Regions from separate parts of the Priestia sp. 179-F W1.4 NHS genome, predicted to be linked through region 2. Evidence: riboswitches for the same ligand, from Rfam matches in the RefSeq annotation. Region 2 holds a riboswitch; each other region holds the start of a gene.
The links. A riboswitch is a leader RNA that binds a small molecule or an ion and turns the genes downstream of it on or off. The one in region 2 is predicted to bind S-adenosylmethionine.
Positions count from the first base shown of each region.

Region 1: linked by a shared signal. The riboswitch ahead of ACH0CI_RS26400 (5-methyltetrahydropteroyltriglutamate--homocysteine S-methyltransferase) and the one ahead of ACH0CI_RS13315 (hypothetical protein) in region 2 are both predicted to bind S-adenosylmethionine.
Region 3: linked by a shared signal. The riboswitch ahead of metE (5-methyltetrahydropteroyltriglutamate--homocysteine S-methyltransferase) and the one ahead of ACH0CI_RS13315 (hypothetical protein) in region 2 are both predicted to bind S-adenosylmethionine.

Region 1 is NZ_JBIQFF010000017.1:13,407-15,675, forward strand. It holds gene ACH0CI_RS26395 (hypothetical protein) at 121-453, shown strand; SAM riboswitch class I at 952-1,052, shown strand; gene ACH0CI_RS26400 (5-methyltetrahydropteroyltriglutamate--homocysteine S-methyltransferase) at 1,134-2,261, shown strand.
Region 2 is NZ_JBIQFF010000002.1:553,299-555,567, reverse strand. It holds gene ACH0CI_RS13320 (amidohydrolase) at 1-896, shown strand, start outside; SAM riboswitch class I at 960-1,061, shown strand; gene ACH0CI_RS13315 (hypothetical protein) at 1,130-1,372, shown strand; gene ACH0CI_RS13310 (M20/M25/M40 family metallo-hydrolase) at 1,839-2,269, shown strand, end outside.
Region 3 is NZ_JBIQFF010000001.1:1,252,072-1,254,340, forward strand. It holds gene ACH0CI_RS06570 (hypothetical protein) at 11-262, shown strand; SAM riboswitch class I at 343-453, shown strand; cobalamin riboswitch at 533-721, shown strand; gene metE (5-methyltetrahydropteroyltriglutamate--homocysteine S-methyltransferase) at 875-2,269, shown strand, end outside.

The DNA.
Region 1 (2,269 bases), on a different contig from region 2:
TAACTAAGCATCAATTGAAATTAGTAATTTAACTTATCAAAAGAAGGGTTTATTTTATTGTTATTGAATCTGTACAAGACGTTTTATCTCAAATCTCAATTCCAGAGAGGGGAAATGACAATGGCCATTGGAAGAGAACGAGCTGCAAGGAGTATTTTGGGTCAATCAGGATTGAGGAATAGGAATCCAGAAAACGCTATGCTTGATGAAAAAGATAAAAAATCTCGTACCTCAGATTTTGAAAAAGTTCCCACTCCTCGTCAGGGGTCTACTCGAACAGCAAGGATGGCAGAAGAATATAGGGCTGAATATAAAAGGGTAAAAAGAAGAGAGCAATTTTTGCAAGATACAATAGATTTATTAAACGATTGTAATAACAAGCAATCTGTTGAAGAGTTAAAGGAATTAATTAATTTAGCAAAAGAACGATTAACTATGTATAAAGGCAAATAGAAATTATTTCTTTTTTTATCAATGAAGTGCTGTAATATGAATACGTTCACATTCACATTGATGTGAGTGCATTTTTGCTAGGAGAGAGCAGCCAGTATATGATGGTTGCTCTTTTCGTATTTGTAAGAAGATGTGACTATATGAAAGATTGGTTTAGCGTATTCGCTCTAAGAAATGAATCAAAGAGAGAAATTAGAAGTGAGGAATAGCGCTCCTTGCAAAGTGCAATGAAGAGGCTAGGTATAATGGAGTCAGATATTTTTTGAATACAATTGGTGAAGATAAATAACAATTAGGTAATGGAGCCAAATTCTTTAAATACTATGTAGCTATTGCGATAAGCTTTCCTGTCCAAACCAAAAACAAAGAAGAACCCTTACTGTAGTAGGTAATGAGGAAGTAATGAGATAAGAGATGTGCTATTTCTGATTTTCCAATTTTTTGTTGACAAGCTAAGAAAACAAGTGTAATATTTCTTCTAGTTAAATAAATTGAATATTCTTATCTCGAGAGGTGGAGGGACTGGCCCTAGGAAGCCTCGGCAACAGACTGTTAAAGTACTGTGCCAATTCCAGTAGCAATTTGCTTGAAGATAAGAAGAGAACCCATAACGATTATTAACCTCTTCTTATTTTTAAGAAGAGGTTTTTTATTTTAAAAAGAAAGAAGGAAACAAACTCATGACAAAGACACTAGTGAAGGCTCCATTTAAAGCTGATCACGTAGGCAGCTTTTTACGCACAACTCCCCTTAAAGAAGCAAGAAAAGCGTATGCAAATGGTACAATTAATGAAGCCGATCTAAAATCTGTAGAGGATAAAGAAATTGAAAAGCTTGTCCAGAAGCAAATTGAAGTAGGTCTTAAATCTATCACGGACGGTGAATTTAGACGTTCTTGGTGGCATTTGGACTTCTTATCAGGCTTAGAAGGTGTAGAGCTGTTTGAGACAGAATATATCAGCCAATTCAAGGGTGCAAAAACCAAAAATAACGCGATTAAGGTAGTAGGTAAAGTAGACTTCAATCATCATTATATGGTAGAACATTTCACGTTTTTAAAAGGAGCTGTCGAACGCCATGGTGATGGAAGCCAAGTCGCTAAATTCTCACTTCCAAGCCCAAACATGTTATTTACTCGAATTCAAGAAGATACATATTACAATGGAAACAGAGATCAATTTTATCATGATACTGTGGCTGCTTATCAGAAAGCGATTCAAGCCTTTTACGACGCAGGCTGCCGTTACCTACAATTAGACGATACTTCGTGGATTGATTTTGTTTCTGAAGAACGAATCAATGCGGTTGTTGAGAAGCTGGGTATGGATGTAAAAGACATTATCAATACTCGAGTAAGTTGTTTAAATGATGCTATTTCTAAAAAGCCTGAAGATATGCTCATTACTATGCATATTTGCCGTGGAAACTTTAGATCTACTTATATCACAAGTGGTGGCTATGATACTATATCCGATGCAATCTTTACTAACTTACATGTAGATGGGCTTTTTCTTGAATATGATGATAACCGTTCAGGAGATTTTGAACCATTAAAAAGCTTTACAGGTAACAATCAAACTGTTGTTTTAGGGTTAGTAACATCTAAATTTCCTACACTAGAAGATACTGAGGTTATTAAGCAAAGAATTCAAGAAGCAAGTCAGTATGTTCCTCTAGCTAACTTGTCATTGAGTCCGCAATGTGGCTTTGCAAGTACAGAAGAAGGAAATGTATTAACAGAAGAGGAACAGTGGAATAAAATTAGTCACATAATTAAAATTGCTCAAGATGTCTGGGGAGCCAACTAAAAAGTGAG
Region 2 (2,269 bases):
TTGCTTCTGAAGTGAACGGTGTTATGCACGCATGCGGACATGATTTTCATACGGCTTCTATAATCGGAGCAGCCATTCTTCTCAAAGAGCGTCAGCAGGAGCTTTGCGGTACGGTTCGATTTATCTTTCAACCGGCCGAAGAAACGGCTTCTGGGGCAAAAATGCTAGTTGAAAAAGGTGTGCTCGACGGAGTAGAAGCGATATTTGGGATGCATAACAAACCGGATCTTCCTGTAGGAACCATTGGTATCAAATCGGGACCTTTAATGGCAAGTGTTGATCGTTTTGAAATTGACGTCAAAGGAGTAGGAGGTCACGCGGGCATCCCTGAAAAAACAGTAGATCCGATTGCTGCTGCTGGTCAAATTGTTACTAGTTTACAAACCATTGTCAGCCGTAATCTCAGTCCATTTCAAAATGTTGTTGTCAGCATAACTCAAATCCACGGAGGGAGCTCGTGGAACGTCATTCCTGACAAAGTAACGCTTGAAGGAACGGTGCGTACCTTTCAAGAAGAAGCGAGAGAAAAAATACCGGCTCTTATGAAACGAACTGCTGAAGGGATTGGAGCAGCTTTCGGGGCTTCAGTAGACGTTAAATGGTATCCGTATCTTCCTGTAGTAAACAATGATGATACGCTGGAAAAATTGGTTATTAACGCTGCAGAGAATCTTAGTTATCAAGTCGTAGAAGCTGAACAATCGCCTGGAGGAGAAGATTTTGCCGTATATCAGCAGCGTGTACCAGGATTTTTTGTATGGATGGGTACGGCTGGAGAATATGAATGGCACCATCCTTCTTTTTCATTAAATGAAGAGGCATTACTTGTAGCAGCTTCTTATTTTGCTAATCTAAGCTTTGACTTTTTGAATTCATTCCATTACCAAAAAAATTAAAATATTTTTATTTTTCTATTTACGCGGATGGAATTGTTTGATAAAATAAATTTTAAATTAAAAAAGTTATCACGAGTGGACGAGAGATCTGGCTCTTTGACTCCACAGCAACCTACGAATGTAAGGTGCTCCTACCAGCAAAGCATGTGCTTTGGGTGATAAAACGGGTGAAAAACTCATTTTGCATCAAAGCAAAATGAGTTTTTTTTATTTTTCTAAAAGGAGAGGGTTTTATGAGTCATACAGCAGTTGCAGCACATACAGGAGAGAAAGCATTAAAGGAAGCCGTAAAATTATTAGGAAAGCATTATCAAGTAGCTTATCGTGAATTAGAAACATTTTATGAAATTGTGGTCGAAAACCATGTTCGTACATATGCTGTAGGCATAGATATTAAAGATGTACAAAAAGCAAATGAACTAGAAATTTATTCATCATGCTGTTCCAAGCTTGAGCGAGTAGGCTGTCTTTTATAGAAGTCTGCTCGCGCCTCTATTTTTAAAGTGTTTTTAAATAGAAAGCATGTTTTTTGACAATTGAAGAATCTGGTGGGTATAATCATTACTCACTAGGTTTCAAAATTAATCATAAATTGTCGAAATTTTTACACAAATTAAAGGTTACATTCGAAATGAATTGTGGTATGTTATAAAACAAGAATATTTTATGAAAGGAGCATTGAAATGGAAATGTCTCTTGAACATGGAAACGATGCAGGAAGCGAACAGCTTATTGATCGTATCCTAGACTTTTTAGAAGATGACGAAAAGTAAAAAAAAGAGTGTGCGGTGCTAGCCCTAGCCGCGCACTCTTTTTTTATCATTTGCGTCAAGGAAGCGCATACTATGATACATAGGGATAGAATGAAAGGGTCTCTGTCAAAGGGATTGACGAATCGTTTTGTTTGATGGAAAATTTAGAAAAAGGAAAGAGATGAAGGGTATGTCGAACAAAACATCTTTGTATCAAACAAGAGAACAGTTAAAGAAGCTTGTAAGCGAATTGGTTTCTATACCTAGCGTGACAGGAACGATGGCAGAAGTGGAAATGGCTGAATCGATAGCGTCGTATTTATTGAAGCTGCCTTACTTTCAAAAAAACGAGCAAGTTGAGCTTCATTCAACAGGAGACGGGCGATCGATTGTCACAGCTTTTGTTGAAGGGAAAAATACGAATAAAACAGTTGTATTAGTCAGTCATTACGATGTAGTGGATGTACAAGATTATGGACAGTGGAAAAAGGATGCTTTTCACGCTGATACGTTAACGAGTACTTTTTATAATGATATGGAACAAGTTCCGGCGCACGTACAAAAAGATATGGTAAAAGGAGACTGGCTTTTTGGCCGAGGAACGATGGACATGAAAGCAGG
Region 3 (2,269 bases), on a different contig from region 2:
AGGAGCTATCATGGCAAACGAAAAGATGCAAGAAGGACTCAATCGTTTTATTAAGGAAGATTTAAATGACCTTTTAGGTAGACTGTTCCCCCTAATGGACCGAGAATGTGCGGAAGAAAAGAGATTGCTTATCGAAACGGCGGTAGAGTACATTTATTCTTCAGGGTATCATCAAGGAGCAAAAGACTTGATCGAAACACATCGAAAAGATGATTACAAATTATTAAGGCAAAAATTAGCGTCAACGCCTCCTGAAAACTAATTTTTTTGAAATTTCTTTTGACAACATAAATGTAAGGTGTTAAGATGACTCTACATTCAAAATATTATAAACAATTAAAACTCTTATTGAGAGAGGCGGAGGGACTGGCCCTGTGAAGCCCGGCAACCATTTAACAATCTTGTTAAAAAGGTGCTACATCCTGCAAAGCGTACAGCTTTGAAAAATAAGAGAGGATTTCATAGATACTATGCCTCTCTATTCATGATAGAGAGGCTTTTTATTTTATGTAAAGGTATTTTGAATGAACAATTTCATAGAAATGCATCAGGTGCTGTGTAACGAATGTACGCAGCTTAAAAGGGAAGACCGGTGAAAAGCCGGCGCGGTCCCGCCACTGTAATGGGGAGTAACTTATTAACCACTGTTTCATGCTGAAATGGGAAGGGATAGGAAGCGATGAACCTAAGTCAGGAGACCTGCCTGTTGTATGCACTTAAGCTCTACGGGATATAGAGAGGAGTGAGGAATACGTGTTGAGAAAAACAGACTATCTCAACTTTAGTTAAGTATGCGTATCATCTCTCTTTTCATTTCGAAAAGAGAGATTTTTTAGTTTAGCGGAAAAAAAGAAATATACAGGGAGTGGAAAAAATGAGCAGTGTAAAAAGTTCAAATGTAGGTTATCCAAGAATTGGTGAAAAACGAGAATGGAAAAAAGCGCTTGAGCAGTTTTGGGCAGGAAAGCTAGAGAAAGATATCTTTCTTCAGGAAATTGAAGCTCTTCGTCTAGGACATCTAAAAAAACAGCGTGACGCAGGAATTGAATTAATTCCAGTCGGCGATTTTAGCTTATACGATCACGTGTTAGATACAGCCGCTATGTTTGGTTTGGTGCCAAAGCGCTTTGAATATAACGGAGGCCCGGTATCCCTTGAAACGTACTTTGACATCGCGCGAGGAACAAAAGGTGCGGTAGCCTCTACGATGACAAAATGGTTTAACACAAATTATCACTATATCGTACCCGAGCTTGAGGAATGTACGCCGGCACTTGTAGAAAATCGCCCGCTTCAATTTTACAAAGAAGCAAAGCAAAAGCTGAATATCAAAGGCAAACCCGTTATTTTAGGTCCAGTAACATTTGTGAAGCTGTCAAAAGGATATAAAAAAAGTGAGTTTAAAAAAGTAGTTGAACAGTTTGTTCCTCTTTATGCAACAATCTTAGCGGAGCTGGAGGCAGAAGGGGTCGAGTGGGTACAAATAGATGAGCCAATTTTAGCTACAACGCTATCGAAAGAAGACCTGGCACTGTATAAAGAAGTCTATGAAGCTTTGAAAAAAGCGGCACCGAATGTAAAAGTCATTTTGCAGACGTACTTTGACAGCGTAGATTACTATAAAGAAGTAGTTGCTCTTCCTGTTCATGGTATTGGCTTAGATTTTGTACATGACCGAGGCGAAAATCTCACGGCGCTTAATAAATATGGTTTTCCAACTGATAAAGTGCTGGCAGCAGGAGTGATTGACGGACGAAACATTTGGCGTGAAAACTTGGACGAACAGCTTTTAACAATCAGTGAAATTGAAGAAGCCGTATCAAAAGACCGTTTGATTCTGCAGCCTTCATCAAGTTTATTACATGTTCCTGTCACGGTGAAAAGCGAAAAAACCATTGAGCCAATTCTAAAAAACGCGCTGTCTTTTGCAGATGAAAAGCTGAAGGAAATCTCGCTGTTAACAAAAGCGGTGCAGCAAGGAAAAGAAGCAATAGAAAAAGAAATAAGTGTAAGCAAACAAGCGATTCAAGCATTAAATGGATCATCTGTTCGAAATCATCAAGACGTGCAAAAAGAGCTGAAGCAGCTGCACAGCTATAAAGCAGAGCGCCAAGCGCCGTTTGACGTACGTCAACGCGTTCAACAAGAAGCGTTTCAACTGCCGCTTCTTCCAACGACAACAATTGGAAGCTTTCCGCAAACAAAAGAAGTGAGAAAAGAGCGTCTAAAGTGGCGTAAAGGAGAATTAAGCGACAAAGCGTATGAAGCG